Regions from separate parts of the Leuconostoc falkenbergense genome, predicted to be linked through region 4. Evidence: predicted binding sites of a transcription regulator. Region 4 holds the regulator's gene; each other region holds the start of a gene.
The links. The regulator LexA, encoded in region 4, represses DNA repair genes until DNA is damaged. The targets are predictions, from matches to a motif close to CNAACANNTGTTNG.
Positions count from the first base shown of each region.

Region 1: the regulator LexA is predicted to act here: its motif matches at 2,314-2,327, upstream of uvrB (excinuclease ABC subunit UvrB).
Region 2: the regulator LexA is predicted to act here: its motif matches at 1,965-1,978, upstream of ACI3ES_RS05100 (Y-family DNA polymerase).
Region 3: the regulator LexA is predicted to act here: its motif matches at 2,240-2,253, upstream of recA (recombinase RecA).

Region 1 covers NZ_CP174386.1:1,738,413-1,742,670, forward strand. Annotated here, with positions in the region: gene uvrA (excinuclease ABC subunit UvrA) at 1-198, opposite strand, end outside; gene uvrB (excinuclease ABC subunit UvrB) at 234-2,246, opposite strand; gene ACI3ES_RS08790 (LTA synthase family protein) at 2,351-4,258, opposite strand, start outside.
Region 2 covers NZ_CP174386.1:1,030,474-1,034,731, reverse strand. Annotated here, with positions in the region: gene ACI3ES_RS05105 (SAP domain-containing protein) at 1-586, opposite strand, end outside; gene ACI3ES_RS05100 (Y-family DNA polymerase) at 604-1,926, opposite strand; gene ACI3ES_RS05095 (hypothetical protein) at 2,086-2,493, opposite strand; gene ACI3ES_RS05090 (helix-turn-helix transcriptional regulator) at 2,477-2,701, opposite strand; gene ACI3ES_RS05085 (CPBP family intramembrane glutamic endopeptidase) at 3,182-3,883, shown strand; gene ACI3ES_RS05080 (ASCH domain-containing protein) at 4,058-4,258, shown strand, end outside.
Region 3 covers NZ_CP174386.1:620,116-624,373, forward strand. Annotated here, with positions in the region: gene yfmH (EF-P 5-aminopentanol modification-associated protein YfmH) at 1-685, shown strand, start outside; gene ACI3ES_RS03075 (RodZ family helix-turn-helix domain-containing protein) at 700-1,587, shown strand; gene pgsA (CDP-diacylglycerol--glycerol-3-phosphate 3-phosphatidyltransferase) at 1,599-2,180, shown strand; gene recA (recombinase RecA) at 2,320-3,474, shown strand; gene ACI3ES_RS03090 (response regulator transcription factor) at 3,558-4,244, shown strand.
Region 4 covers NZ_CP174386.1:814,437-818,694, reverse strand. Annotated here, with positions in the region: gene ACI3ES_RS04055 (GIY-YIG nuclease family protein) at 1-105, opposite strand, end outside; gene ACI3ES_RS04050 (tRNA1(Val) (adenine(37)-N6)-methyltransferase) at 108-866, opposite strand; gene ACI3ES_RS04045 (1-acyl-sn-glycerol-3-phosphate acyltransferase) at 928-1,566, shown strand; gene ACI3ES_RS04040 (YneF family protein) at 1,576-1,809, opposite strand; gene lexA (transcriptional repressor LexA) at 2,069-2,707, shown strand; gene pyrE (orotate phosphoribosyltransferase) at 2,735-3,370, opposite strand; gene pyrF (orotidine-5'-phosphate decarboxylase) at 3,371-4,066, opposite strand; gene ACI3ES_RS04020 (dihydroorotate dehydrogenase) at 4,085-4,258, opposite strand, start outside.

The sequences.
Region 1 (4,258 bases), 920 kb from region 4:
AAACTGGCGAGCGTAAGAACTTAAGCTTTCCACGTAGCGACGTTGGCCTTCAGCATAAAGTGTATCAAATGCCAACGACGATTTACCAGATCCCGACAAACCAGTGACAACAGTCAAGCGGTCTTTTGGTATATCCACATCAATGTTTTTTAGATTATGTGCCCGAGCACCACGAATTTCTATTTGTGTTTTTGCCATTCTTTTTCTCTTTAAATTAATTTAAATAGTGTTGGTTAATGACCAGCACGTGTTTTTAATGTCATGACACTATCACGCAATTGTGCGGCTTCTTCAAAGTCCAGCGCTTTAGCAGCTGCTTTCATTTGTGCCGTCAAATTATCAATAATAGCCTGTTGCTCATCTGCTGGCAAATCATCAAACGCCACTTGCGTCAAATCAACTGCTTTTTCATCCGAAACAGCAGCGTGCGTAATTGAAATAAGGTCTCTAATTTCCTTTTTAATGGTCTTTGGCGTAATGTCATGCGCTTGATTATAGGCCATTTGTATCTCACGACGTCGACTAGTTTCTGCCATTGCTTCTGCCATCGACGCTGTGATTTTATCGGCATACATGATGACATGACCATTTTCGTTACGTGCTGCACGGCCAATAGTTTGAATCAATGAGCGTGGATTACGCAAAAAGCCTTCCTTGTCCGCATCTAAAATTGCCACTAAGGATACTTCAGGCACGTCAATACCTTCACGTAACAAGTTAATGCCAATCAAAACATCGTACTTCCCTAAACGTAAATCACGAATAATTTCCGTTCTCTCTAATGTCTTGATGTCAGCATGTAAGTAGGCAACTTTAATGCCCAAATCTTTTAAGTAATCAGTTAAATCTTCTGCCATTCGCTTAGTAAGCGTCGTAATGAAGACGCGTTCGTCACGTTTCGATCGCAAATTAATTTCGCCTACTAAATCATCAATTTGGCCCATAACTGGACGTACCTCAACCTCTGGATCAAGCAGCCCAGTGGGACGAATAATTTGCTGTGCGATATGATCAGGTGTTACACGGTTCATTTCATAATCGCCCGGTGTGGCTGACATGTAAATGATTTGATTCACATGTTGCTCAAATTCTGGTAATGTTAGTGGCCGATTATCTAATGCACTTGGTAATCGAAAACCATAGTTCACCAATGTTTCTTTACGCGCCTTGTCGCCATTAAACATCCCCCTTACCTGCGGCATTGTCACATGGCTTTCATCCACCACAATCAGAAAATCATCTGGGAAAAAGTCAAGAAGTGTAAATGGTGGCTCGCCGGCTTGACGGCCATCCATCCAACGTGAATAGTTTTCAATACCACCAACAAATCCCATTTCTTCGAGCATGGCTAAATCATATTCAGTACGTTGCTTAATGCGCTGTGCTTCGATTAATTTACCTTCTTTTTCAAACTTTGCAACTTGTTCGTTCATTTCTTGGCGAATACCCTCAAGCGCAACACGCATTTGGTCGTCATCTGTCATGAAATGCTTAGCTGGAAAAATGGCAACATGCTCACGTTCTGCTACTGTTTCGCCTGTTAAAGAATTAATTTCTCGGATACGATCAACCTCATCACCAAAAAATTCTACGCGTAGCGCCATTTCATCCTGTGACGCTGGAAAAATTTCGACGACATCACCACGAACTCGGAAAGTGCCACGATGAAAATCAATGTCGTTTCGTGTAAATTGAACGTCAATAAGGTCACGCATTAGTTGGTCACGACCGTACTCATTGCCCACCCGCAAACTAATGACATGATCTTTATACTGATGTGGATCACCCAATCCAAAAATCGAACTGACAGAAGCCACCACGATTGTATCACGTCGTTCTAACAATGCACTTGTTGCCGAGTTACGTAATTTATCAATCTCATCATTGACAGCGGAATCTTTTTCAATAAAAGTATCGGAACTTGGTACATAAGCTTCTGGTTGATAATAATCATAATATGATACAAAATATTCGACAGCATTATTTGGAAAAAATTCTTTTAATTCGCTATACAGTTGGCCTGCTAACGTTTTATTATGGCTAAGAACTAGTGTTGGCCTTTGCGCATTCTTAATGACGTTCGAAATAGTAAATGTCTTACCTGTTCCCGTAGCACCAAGTAAAATTTGTTCTTTTACATTATTATTTAAACCACTGACTAGCTGCTCGATGGCTTGCGGCTGATCACCAGTTGGCTGATATTTTGAGACCACTTCAAATTCATGATCTGTTTGGTGTTCAATCATATTATTTTCTCTTTTCGTCACCGTATCACTATTTTTTGAGACAATCTTATTTCATTATATCAAAAAACGAACAAATGTTCTAGTTGAACCTTGTTCGCCATTTTTCACTTATCTGAATCGTCACTTTTTAACTCAGGTGCATCTGTCACATAATCGCTCAATGTGGATTTGCCCTTATTTTGTGCCAAAATACTTGATGGATTACTTTTTTGTGCCTTTTTCAAGGCTGCTAAACCAGCAGACTTTTTGTAATTATAATCTTTTTTGTTTATCGCATGGAAGTCTGATCGTGATGTATCAAATCTCAGCAAATCACCAGTGATAACCTCATCTGAATAGCCAAGCACTTTTGTCGCATAAGCTGACATAGTTTTGGCTACCTTTTTCAGTTGCTTATCGGCACTTTCTGTGACCTGCTCTCCCGTTTGCGTATTAAAGTATTGATTATTAAACTTTGTATAAGTTGGCGTTATCCAATCACCATCTCGGAAAACAACTTTACCTTTGTAATTGCTCGATAGCATATCTTGCCCAAACATAGTCATCCCATCATCTGGCACGCCTAACACGTCCAACAAAGTTGGCATCATATCAATTTCACCACCATAAGTGTGATTAATACCACCTTTGAGACCAGTCGCATGAATCATAAACGGCACCTTTTGGAAATTGGCTAAATCGTAATTCGTGATTTTGTCTTTTCCAAGTAATTGCGCAATTGCTGGTTGATGATTTTCAGAAATACCATAATGGTCACCATAAAGCACAAACACTGAATTATTATAGAGTCCAACTTTTTTAATGTACGTCATTAATTCGCCAAAAGATTGGTCCAAATAATGAGCTGTTTGAACATAGCCGTCAACTGTATTATCACCTGTTTTGGTCGCCGGAAAATCAATGTTTTGCTTATCCAAATCGTATGGGTAGTGGTTAGTAACCGTGATTAACTTTGCATAGAATGGTTGTGGCAGTTGCTCAATATACTGAGCACTATCTCGTAAGAATATTTTGTCTTTCATCCCATAACCAATGTTATAATTTGCCTTATTAGCGTTGGAATAGTAAGATTTTGAAAAGAAATAGTCGTAACCAAATGATTTGTAGGTATTATCTCTGTTCCAAAAGCTGGCAACATCGCCATGAAAGGCTGCCGTCGTATAACCACGTTGTCCCAAAATAGCCGGCAATGACTCAAACGTATTATTGGTGCCATATTTAACCATTGCTGAACCAGTTGCTAAGCCAAACAATGAATTTTCCTGCATCATTTCAGCATCAGAAGTTTTACCTTGCCCCACTTGATTATAAAAATTATCAAAGCTCAACGTATTTTGGTCATGATAAAACTTATTTAAATTAGGCGTTACTTCTTGACCGTCAACTTTATAATCAATCAGAAATTGTTGGAATGATTCCAAGTGAATCATAAAAACATTTTTGCCTTTTTGTGTACCATAGTATTGAATATTATCTGGCAATTTTTGTGTTGCAACAAATTTTTTAACTTTGGCCAAATCGGTTGGTTTAGCACGCTTCCGACTTTCTGTTTGATTATAAGTTTGAACTGCATTGAACACAGCATACTCATTCAACCCAAGATATTTAACGATATAATTATTATCAAACGAACGTGTCAATAATCCTGAACGGTTCGTCGATGCAATACCATAGTCAACAAACATTAAAATCACACCAAACAATGTTGTCAAAATAGCAAATTTTTTCTGAACACCCTTGCGGTCAATTGTTAACTGCTTAAAAACAACCAGAGCAATCAAAATAATGATGTCTATGAAAACCAAATAATCGGTCCAATGAATAATCGCAGCGATAGATTTGCCCAAGTTATTACCGGTCGAACTCCCTGATCCTAAAATACCCATCGATAGAAAATCAGAAAATTCTCGATAGTACAGCATGTTTGCAAACAGCCAAACAGATTGAATTAAGTTGAAAATAATCGCCAACCAGTAACTCAATGCACCACGAAAATATAGGGCGATACTAAT
Region 2 (4,258 bases), 220 kb from region 4:
CTTGGCTGTAATGTTTAGGTTGATTAGAGTCTCTAACTCTTGCCCATAAAATTGAAGCGACTGTCATTCGTTCACGATAAACTTTGGTATAATCATCGGCCATAAATGTTTTGACAAAGTCATTCCATTGATATGTCTGTTCTTCAGCGTTGGTTACTAAATTTTCATAGGGGTGCTCGTAAACATCCATCAAGTCCTTGACTGTGGCCGTTTTGTCTTGTGTTGTTTCAATTGCTCTCATCTTAATAGCCATCGATTTTTTAAAACTAAATTGGCTTAACCCATAATATGCTTTAAAAAATGCTCGCGCTTCATTATTCAAACTAAAACCGGACGCTAATATATTGGTATTGGGTGTAATTGAACTAGCTTTTAGAGTGCCTTTACGACGTATTGTTCTGGTTGTTTTAATGTTTGATACTGGTATACCAGTAAGTAGTTTAATAATATAGGCTGTTAACTCAGCCTTTGTTCCAGTGGCTGGTAGACTGTGCCTTTTGCAAATTTGTTGCAGTTCCGTTTTGTACCAATAGTAGCTCTGAAAGTCTTTGATACGCATATTTTTGTTAAAATCAGGTCGTGCCATGAACAATATCCTTTCTGTTAATCATAGCTATTACCCCCATTATGACCACCCACTAAGCTAGCGCGATTAATAGCTGTTCCCCCGGCCTCTTTGGACATAGCTCGCATCAAAGCAGTCGTGCCAAAACGCTGACGAATTTCATCAACGACTTGGTCAATTTTATTGGTTTTAAGGAGATGCTCAGGTTGCTCAAAGAGATTAAGCTGTACGCCAGTGTCATCAACTAAACCACCATAATCAATCCCAATATGTCTAATCACTTCGCCATGCCAATATTTTCTAAAGAGATTAACCATAATAGCCATTAAAATATTAGTATCATTAGTAGGACTAATACGGCACTGTTTCCTAAACCCATGAGATCTCTGTTGCTCACTTTCGGCAAAAGAATAACCGATAAACAAACCAACTAAGCTTGTTTGCTTTTGATGGGCACGAATTCTTGTAGCGACCTGATCAGCCATTTCTCGAATAACAATTTCAATTTCATCTTGTTGGCTATAATCACGTGGTAACACTTGCGAGTTACTATAAGATTTACTTTTTGGTTTAATTTTGTCAGCCAAATCAGAACGATCAATCCCCCAAGACAAAGCGAATAATTGCTCACCCATTAATCCTAGTTGCGAACGAAAGAGATATGGATCTTGATGCGCTAAATCATACATCGAATGAATGCCCATCAAATTGAGCTTATGAGCAGTCCGTGAACCAATACTCCAGACATCAGTGAGTTGTGTGATTGACCATAATTTCTCTGGCACATCTTCATAGTGCCAAATGCCAGTTAAATTCTTTGCGTGTTTGGCTTCAATATCAAGCGCCAATTTGGCTAAAACCGGTGAATCACCAATACCAACAGTTAAATAGATACCAGTTTCTGCTCGAACTTGTTGTTGTATTTTGAAAGCAACTTCTGCTGGCGTTTTACCAAATAATTGCCAAGAATGTGTCATGTCAAGGATAGATTCGTCAATGGAATATGGTAATAAGTGCGCATCATCAGTGTATCGACGATAGATGTTATTAATACGTAGATTTTCTTGAATATAAAGGTTTATTCTTGGATGAGCAATCACTAAGTCCGGGCAAACAGGAATATCTCGTTGTCGAGTAACATTAGTGATACCCAGCATTTTCTTGGCCATTGGTGAAGATGCCAAGACTAAACCACCGTTGGTGTTCTCTTGTTCCGACATCACAACAAGTAAGGCTTTTAGTGGATTGTAGTCACGTTCCACACACTCCACACTGGCATAGAAACTTTTAGAATCAATCATAAATATCACACGGCGTTCTTCATGTGTATAATCATATTCAGTTTTCTGCTGGTTAACCATAGCCTATCTCCAAAACAAAAGACGTATAATTCATTATACGAACAAATGTTCTGTTTAGCAAGCAGAATTTATTAACATACTTGAGTTATTTTGATGGATTTAAGTTCAAATAAAAATACCTTAAAAAATTCAAGGTATTTTTATAGCAATTAGCCGTCCTTAATTATCTTGGTATCGATAGTGGTTTTCATAAATCAAAATGCCTGATACCACTACTGCAATTATTGTCCCACAAAGCAAAGCCAGTAAGATATGTTGTGGCACTGTAACCATAAAGAACAAACTGCCGATAATAAATATAAGCACGAAATAAGACAATAGTCTTAAGTTGGATCTCTTTGGCTTATCTTCAATGCTTGCAGTGACATTGACTGATAGCAGTGATAGTGTCATTGTACCGACAATGAACGCAGCCCAAATCGGATTACTGGCACTAATTGCTTTGTCCACATTTTTAAAGCTTTGATAAATTAACATTAATACAATAACAGCATTCTCAACGAGAAAGGCTATTTTAAAATTTTTGATTAATTGTATCTTTAAACGTTCATCAACGACTTTTTTCATTTTCAAAATCCCCCTGTTGTAACCAAAAAACGTCATCAAGTGTCTTATTGAGTCCATAACAAATTCTCAAACAAAGACTAATTGTTGGGTTGTACTCACCTTTCTCAATTAAACTCATTGTTTGACGAGTAACACCAGCAATATAGGACAGATCTCTTTGAGAAATTCCAGCTTCAACTCTAAATTTCTTGACATTATTCGTAAGCATCACAAATATCCTTTTTAAGTAATGTATATATTACTTAAGTAAATTATATATTACCTTATGAAAAAGTCAAGATTGAAAAATTATTTATTGAATACTGGTGCGGATTAGTTTTGTTTTGTTTACTTTAACTTAGCTTCAGATTTCTGTTTGATGTGGATTTTCCTTTCAAAACCCAATCACAAGAAAAAAAGCTAGCACAATTTGATTTGTGCCAGCTTCTAAACTTATCCTCATTACATAGTATATTGAAATACAGCATCTCTTAATAAAATAAACTTGCAAATAAATGACTAATTATTTGTATTTGTTGTTAATCCGTTATCTTCCTTAACCTTTCAAAATAATTTAAAAGCAAAACATTTAGCAGACAGAATTTAAATACGTATTAAATTTTTTATCTGACATATCAGTAATTTTAATAAGAGTACAATTAATCATATTAACTAAAAATATTATTTAAACACAAAGGATTTCAACATAATGAAAAAAGCATCATTAAAAATTGTATTTCTAAATTTCATGACACCTGCATTGATATTCTTGTGTTTTGTTTGGCTAATGCCACTACTTAACAGTTTCGCTATTTCTTATTTGAACTATTCTTCTTACCAAAATTATCAAGGGTGGTTACTGTCTGACATCACTTTATACATTATCCCCATTATTCTCTTATCTCTTTATCTCACAAATAAAATTAAAAAGACAATCATATGGGAATCACCAAAATTACTCAGTATCCTGCTTAGTTTGCTTGTTGTAGTATTGGATTTCGTATTAACAACAGTAATCAATAAAGTCTTCCCTATTCCCGTTGCCAATAACCAAAGACTGATTTTAAGCACATTAAATAACTCTTCAATATTAGGCATACAATTAGAGCTGTTAGCTATTACTTTTCTTGGACCAATCTTTGAAGAATTAATGTGTAGAGGTTTGTTAATGAATTTCTACTTTAGAAAGTCAAAATATGGCTTTGATGTTATATTTAGCGCAATCATTTTTTCACTGCTTCATCAACATCAGAATTTAACAGTCTTGCTTCCTTATTTCATTTTTGGATTATTGTTAGGATTGTTGTATCGATTTACAGGTAAACTTCAGTACACCATGTTAGCACATATCTTCGTTAATACGCTAATTGCTTGGCCCTACATTCAAGATAATGTCATCATTTTTTTATAAGCTTTGATGTTATTCGACCATTATTTAGTTATTAGTAACTTTCTCGTATTGGTTGTTTCGCTTGATACGATTGTTTGTGGCACCGCATATTTCATCACACGACTTTCTGAATGAAATTTTGTCAATGGTATAATTAATCCAATATAATTTCTAAATAAGATTGAGGGATCAAAAATGACACCAGATGAACTTTTTAACAAAGCAAAAGAATCTAATATTGTACCCTATGAAGCCAAACTACAATCTGCTTTTCAGTTTGGTGTATATGCTGATGAACTAGCAAGTCTAGTCATAAGTGGTAAAAAAACTGCAACAACAAGCTCACTTGATTTATATGAAGACAATGAACCACTACCACAACATGGTGCATATGAT
Region 3 (4,258 bases), 190 kb from region 4:
GAGCCAACTCACACTGCAAGTAATTGGCCATTTTGATAAGCTTGAAGTTTTAGAAACAATTAGTCAAACACAACAGCTTTTTTCAGGCAACTCTTCATCAGTCACACGCTTGACGCCAAATCTTCAACCAGCGGTTAATCTGTCTGATACACGTCAGTTTAATATTTCACGGCCCAAGGTTGCGTTTGGTATTCGCATTAATGGCAAGCCGTTGCGTGGTACAATCGTCACTAAACGTACTTTAGCGGTTGATCTAATGTTGGATTTACTCTTTGGTGAGCAGACGGATTGGTATCAAAAGTTGTATAATAAAGGTATTATTGATTCAGAATTTGACACATCTTTTGATTTAATACGTGAATATCAATTTATTAGTATCTTTGCGGAAACGACAGCTTATCAGGCGTTAGAAAAGGCAATTCAAACGCAAATTAATCAATATCGCAGCGCGTTGAAAAATCAAGCCCATAATTTTGAACAACTTAAACGAGCAACCATTGGTGAAGGTATACAACGTCTAAATTCACTTGAAAACATTGCACTTCGAGGAGATGATGCCTTGTCTGGGGCTAATCTTTTTGATAAGATAGAGTTGTTACAAGATTTAACATTTGATGACATTCTTGTAACAGCCGATATAATTTTTCAGGGTGCTGTACTGCAACGTTTTGTGTTGCAAAAATAGGTTTTAGGACATTTATGAGTGAAACATTAACAAATCAAATTGGTGAACAATTAAAAGCTGCTCGCCAATCTAAAAATTTATCATTGGATGATATTCAGAATATCACCAAGATTCAACGTCGTTATTTGGTTGCGATTGAGGAAAATAATCTCAGCGTTCTACCGGGTGATTTTTATGTGCGTGCTTTTATTCGTCAATATGCTTTAGCTGTTGGTTTACACCCAGATGAGGTTTTGGGAGAAAAACCACCAGTGTCGATTTCACGTAGTAGTGATTTGAGTCGCGCGCACCAAGATGATGATGGTATTATGCGCGCTGGTATTGATCATACAATGACGGCCAAGTCAAGACTGTCCAATTTTATGCCGACAATCTGGATTGGTTTGTTGATTGTGATTGCATTGGCAGTGATTTGGTTTGTTTTGACTCATGTTGGTACTAGTACATCACAAAATAGTGATAGTGGGAATGTTTCAGTTTCGTCTTCGGCTGTACCGAAATCTTCGTCAAATGCTACATCATCAAAAAAATCAAGTTCTTCGTCCTCTGCTTCCTCTTCCAGCAAGAAAAAGTTGGATTTAAGCTCTCCCGAAACAAATACAAGTCTACAAACAACCATTTTTAATTTGTCTAACGAGAGCACAAAAAAGCATACTGTTGTGATTAAGGCACAGAGTACCGGAACAACTGTTAAGGTTAGTGATGGCAATAGCAATATATTATTAAATGAGACAGTTTCGGCTGGTAATGATAAAACAGTAGAGATTCCATCTGGTACAACTTCTTTCAATGTACAATTTACTAATGTTAGCAACGCAACTTTAACTGTGGACGGTGAAACTGTGCCAGTGGATGGTGCTACTACTGCCTTTTGGAATGTTTTATTTAATCTAAATAAATAGAAGGATTTTTCATGAATTTACCTAATAAATTAACAGTTTTTCGTATTATTTTAATTCCAATTTTTATCTTGTTATTAACATTGCCGTTGGATTGGGGAAATGTGAAATTGGCGGGTACTACAGTGCCCACCACATGGTTAATTGCAGCAATTGTATTTGCAATTGCTGCAATCACGGATTTTCTAGATGGCAAAATTGCACGCAGTCAGCACTTAGTAACCAATTTTGGCAAGTTTGCAGATCCGTTGGCGGACAAACTGTTGGTAATGACAGCATTGATTTTTCTAACCAGCTTTGGCGTTGTACCGGCATGGATGACAGCAGTTATTGTGATTCGCGAACTGGCTATTACTGGTTTAAGGACATTAATTGTTGAAAATAATGGTCAAGTGTTGGCAGCGCAAATGCCCGGCAAAATAAAAACATTTTCTCAAATGTTTGCTATTTTCTTTTTGTATATTCACAATGCACCGTTTGCCACAATTGGCTTTCCAATTGGAGACATCTTATTGTGGGTAGCGGTAATATTTACGATATATTCTGGATTAGACTACTTTTGGCAAAATAGAGTTGTTTTCTCAGATGGTTTATAGTACGTTTTCAAAGCGCTTGAAGCGCTTTTTTCGTATAACAAAGTATGAACAAAAGATAACGAACAAATGTTCGAAAAAGACTTGCTTTTGATTCTAGAAACAGTTACACTAATCAAGTAAGATAAAAGGAGTTTGCCGCATGGTAACAAAAAAGACGACAAAAAAAGATGACAAAGCTAAAAAGGATGGCCGTCAGGCTGCATTAAATGAAGCGCTAAAAAAAATTGAAAAAAATTTTGGTAAGGGCTCAGTGATGACTTTAGGAGACAATGCGCTGACGCAAGTGGAAACAATTCCTTCCGGATCTGTTAAGTTAGATATCGCGTTGGGAGTTGGTGGATATCCTAAGGGTCGTATTATTGAGGTTTATGGACCAGAATCTTCTGGAAAAACGACGATTGCGCTACATGCTGTTGCTGAGGTGCAAAAGCAGGGAGGCACAGCAGCGTATATTGACGCTGAAAATGCCTTGGATGTCAAGTATGCAGAGGCTTTAGGCGTTAAAAAAGATGAGCTATTGCTTTCTCAGCCTGACACGGGTGAACAAGGTCTAGAAATTGCTGATGCATTAGTTCAATCTGGTGCGGTTGATATGATTGTGATTGATTCTGTTGCTGCGCTAGTCCCTAGAGCCGAAATTGAAGGTGAAATGGGTGACGCACACGTCGGTCTTCAGGCACGTTTAATGAGTCAGGCATTAAGAAAACTTGCTGGTACGCTAAATCGTACAGGGACCATTGCTATATTTATTAACCAAATTAGAGAAAAGGTCGGGGTAATGTTTGGTAACCCTGAAACGACACCTGGTGGTCGCGCACTCAAGTTTTATTCAACGGTTCGTCTAGAGGTTCGTCGCTCGACACAAATTAAAGATGGTACTGATGTGACTGGTAATTTAACGAAAGTTAAAGTTGTAAAAAATAAGGTTGCGCCGCCGTTTAAGGTAGCAGAAGTAGATATTATGTATGGTAAGGGAATTTCACAGACTGGTGAAATTTTAGACTTAGCAGTTGATCAGGATATTGTTGATAAAGCTGGTGCTTGGTATGCATATGAGGGCGAACGAATTGGTCAAGGTCGAGAAAAAGCTAAGGATTACCTTGATGATCCTGATCACGCTGATTTGAGACAAGAACTTTATGTTAAGGTTCGGCAAGCGTACGGTATTAATAATGATGGCGACAATGTTTCTACAACCTCAGATGTGCCTGAAGAAAAGGATGGTGCGGTTAGTCAAACTGCAGACTTGGATTTGGGCATTGATGATGATCTAACAGATGAACCAATTGTATAAGTTATGTAAACATTTCGGAAAAACGCTAGGGCGTTTTTCTTTTTTTTGTTACAATGCAGATAATAGATTCCTTGGAGATTAACATGACTAAAATATTGGTTGTCGATGATGAAGTAGCAATTTCAACGCTGTTACAATATAATTTGGAACAAAACGGGTACGAGGTTACAACAGCAGGAGATGGTAACTCAGCTTATCAATTAGCAAAATCAGAACAATTTGATGCAATTTTACTAGATTTGATGTTACCAAACATAGATGGCATGACGGTTTTAAAACAAATTCGTCAGGATAAAATCACAACACCGGTAATTTTAGTGACAGCTAAAGGAGACGAATTTGACCGTGTCTTTGGTTTGGAGCTTGGAGCAGATGATTATATTACCAAGCCTTTTAGCCCGAGAGAAGTGATTGCCAGATTAAAAGCGGTTTTACGTCGCTCACAAACACCCATAGTTCAGTCAGAAGAAACAGTGATTACGATTCAAGATTTGAATATCAACGATGGTAAAAAGATTGTTACTAAGGCTGGTCAGAGTGTTGCATTGACGCCACGTGAATATGATTTATTATTGTATTTCGCCCAACGATTGGGCCGTGTGATTGATCGAGAAACTATTTTGACTGCAGTTTGGGGTTATGAGTATACCGGTGAAAGTCGCATGGTTGATATGCACATTAGTAATTTACGCGAAAAAATAGAAACAAATCCCAAATCACCAGAAATATTGAAAACGGTTCGCGGATTTGGCTATACAATGATTAATTGACGGCCAAAGGCCGT
Region 4 (4,258 bases):
CTTTCCCGCTTCGTGTGTTGCTAAGCGACGCATGACATTATCTGTAAAACCACCATAAAAATAGCCATCCGAAGTATATAAAACGTAAAAAAAATATGCTTTCATTATTACCAAGCCTTGCCATACAAAATGTTATTCATTTCGGGTGTATAATCATTAGTCTCGTCGTATGCAATCAGCGGCGGCAAAATTCGTACACCGCCTGGACGTCCTGATTTAATCGCTTCAACTAAAACCATATTTGCCTCACGACCTGCCTTACCATAGACAAATTGAACCCGCTTAATCATAAGTTTTCGTTTGGCAAAAGCTGCAAAAATATCTGCCAAACGGTCTGGTCGATGAACCATATAGAATTTACCATTATTTTTCAGTAATTTATTAGCAATTTGAGCTAAATTAGGCAAGTCGATTGTTAATTCGTGGCGAGCTAACTCATAGTGATGATCATGATTGGTTTTCGTGGTGTCATTTAAAGGAAAATAAGGTGGGTTACTGAGCACAGTTTCGACAGATCCCGGTTTGATGTCCTCAAAAATATTTTTCATATCCTTTTGTAGTACACTTACACGATCAGACATACCATTCAAATCAATACTTCGCTGCGCCATGGCTGCCAATTCAGGCTGGATTTCGACTAATGTGACGCGGCCACTCACTTTTGGCGCATAAAATAACCCCACCGCCCCAGTGCCAGCACCCAAATCAACAGCATGTCCCCGGCCTTTACCTTTAACATCTGCAAAATGTGCTAGTAAAATGGCATCAAGTGAATATGAAAACATATCTGGATTTTGAATAATTCTAATATTTTGAGATGGTAAACCATCAATCCGTTCGCCGGCTGTTAAACTTGGCTCTGTCATTTGCGTTTCTTCCCTTTTCTCGGTAAAATTAAATTTGATTTCGTTTATGAGGTGAATAAATATGAAATTTTACGACTTTCTTCGTGGTGTTGCCGTGGCTATTATTTGGACTATCAACGGCCGCATTACCTATATGAACCGCGACAAACTACCTAAAGATGACAATTATGTCCTAGTTGGTCCACACCGCACATGGTGGGACCCTGTTTGGTACGCGGTGGCTGCGTACCCCAAACACTTTATTTTCATGGCGAAAATCGAACTTTTTAAATTCAAGCCTCTTGCTTGGCTCATTAAGTCTGCTGGCGCTTTCCCAGTTGATCGCGAAAACGTTGGCCCAAGTGTCATCAAATACCCTGTACGAGAACTCAAAAGTGGTAAAAGATCATTAATCATGTTTCCTTCAGGTTCTCGTCACAGTGACGACTTGAAGTCCGGCTCATTATTAATCGCGCGTATGGCCGGAAAGCCAATTGTACCGGCGGTATACCAGGGCCCAGTGAAGTTTAGCCAGCTCTTTAAACGTCATAATACCACAATTAATTTTGGAGAGCCAATCTACATTGAGCGCGCCGATAAATTGAATGCTGAAAACATTGCCAAATATACTGACATCATGCAAGCAGCTTTTGATAAACTAGATGATGAAATCAATCCTGATTGGCAATATATTGATCCTAAAAGAATACAAAAAAAATAAGCGCTAAGCTTATTTTTTTTGCGCATTTGCACTTTGCTGTTTCATTTGAGCCATCATTTGATTTAACTTTTTTTGTGATGGCTTTTGACCCATTGACATCATCATTGACTTCATCATTTCTTCAGAAATTGGTGGATTCTTAGCCAAATAGTTTTTCATTGAACTACGTGCCAAGAAGAAACCACCAGCCAAACCAATCGCCAAGGCCAAAACTGCAATCAAGATTACAAGTCCTGTACTCATGTTTTTTCTCCTCATCGAATGTCTGATAACAATTATATCACAGCCGGTTAGTGCATGCCATCCAAAAAGTGAAGTTAATAAGTTTGCTTTTTAGCTTTTTTTTACACAGAAATCCACTAAAAATCATATAGTTTCTAAAGAAATTATAAATTTTCACGGCGACTTATTTGACATTTTCTAAAATTAACGAACACGTGTTTGATTTGTTCGTGTTTTTTGGGTATAATTGAGTTACTAATTATTAAGTAGGAACCCCATCATGGCAATTATTCAAGAAAGCAAACAAATACAAGTCTTAAGATTTATACATGAGGCCCAATCAACTAACGGTTTCCCCCCCACTGTTAGAGAAATTGGCGAAGCGGTTGGTCTGTCTTCCTCTTCTACGATTCATGGTCATATCGAGCGTTTGGTTAAAAAAGGATATCTCTTAAAAGATGCTTCAAAACCAAGAGCACGTGCCATTGAAATCACAGATGCTGGTCTAGAAATGCTGGGTGTTTCAATTACACCTGGTAAAATTCCTGTTCTCGGTGTTGTAACAGCAGGAACACCAATTTTGGCCGTTGAAGAAGAGGCAACAGAATTTTTCCCGATTCCTGACAACCTAATGCAATTTGATGGTGATTTGTTTATGCTCAATGTTCATGGCGAATCAATGATCAATATTGGTATTCTAGATGGTGACAAAGTCATTGTCCGTCGTCAAGAAAATGCTGATAATGGCGACGTTGTTGTTGCAATGAATGACAACGACGAAGCAACTGTAAAACGCTTTTTCCGCGAAGCAGATCATTATCGATTGCAACCTGAAAACGATGCAATGGCACCAATTATTTTAAAGCAAGTTGCCATTCTTGGTAAGGTTATTGGTCTTTATCGAGACGCAATATACTAAAAAAAATCGACGTAATGTCGATTTTTTTTAGTTTGCTTGCCATTTTTCTGGTTGCTTTTTCCACTCGTTTAATGTCTCAATCTGGTCCGCAGCTAGGTCTCCTCGACTAACAGCCAATGCCATTAATTGTGAATAAGTTGTCAACGATTTAAAGGTTAGATTAGCACTTTCAAAATTTTTTACACCAGACAGCAGTTCGTATGAAAAAATGGACACAATGCCCAAAACATTGCCACCTTCGTTTTCAACTGCTTTTGCTGCAGCCAATACTGAGCCGCCCGTTGAAATCAAATCATCAATCAGCACTACTTTGTGATTTGTAACGTTTGCCCCCTCTGTTTGGCGACCTGCACCATGATCTTTTGGTTTTGATCGTACATAAATCATTGGTTTTTTTAATTGATCTGCCACCCAAGCTGCGTGTGGAATGCCTGCAGTGGCAACACCGCCAATAATTTCAACATCAGGATATGACGCTTTGATTAATTCTGTTAATCCACAATAAATGTTTTCTCGAACCTTTGGAAAACCAATTGTCATGCGATTATCAGTGTAAATCGGACTTTTAATACCCGACGCCCATGTGAACGGCGCCTCCGGTGAAAATTTAACCGCACCAATTTCAAGTAAATCATTGGCAACTTCATTTGCATAATCTGTCATTTAAAGACTCCATTCTTTCAATACTTGTTGGTATGCAACAACTGGATCACTAGCTTTAGTAATCGAACGACCAACAACAAGTCCCGTTGCACCTAATTGTTTTGCCTTGACAGGGGTTGTGACACGCATTTGGTCATTCGCATCATCACCTGCTAAGCGAATTCCTGGGGTGATAGTTAAGAAATCTGATTGCGTGTTAGCTTGTATCATACCAGCTTCTAAAGGCGAACTAATCGTACCATCCACACCCGCGTTGTCAGCCATTTTTGCTAAGTGCAACACACTTTCCGCCAACGTTACTGTCGATTGGGAAATTTCTTGAACATCAGCTTCAGAAAAAGATGTTAATTGCGTCACTGCTAGTATTTTTAAGTTGTGACCTTTATTAGCAACTGCAGCAGTCATCATTTTAGCCCCGCCAGCCGCATGTAACGTTAAATACTGAATATCTAATTTTGCAATATTTGCAACTGCATGGCCAACAGTGTTGGGAATGTCATAAAGTTTTAAATCTAAAAAGATATCAAATCCTTTTTGGCGTAAATCTCTGACAAAATCCGGTCCTTCTGCATAAAATAATTCCATACCAACCTTGATTGCCGGCTTTTGGTCTAATTTTTTAAAAGGTTCTAAAAAATTTAGTGCCGTTTTACCATCTGGAAAGTCCAGTGCAATAAAAACTGGTCGATTTATCATGTTTTTTCCCCTTAGTAGTCAACTTTTCTTGAACGTTCGCGTTACTTCTGTCACGTCCGCAAATCCATATTTATCAAGTGCCTTTGGTAGTGCTGCAATGATATCTGTCATAACAGTTGGATTGGTTGCGATTGCAGATCCCACTTGAACGGCTGATGCGCCTGCCATCAAAAGTTCCAAAGCATCTTCAAC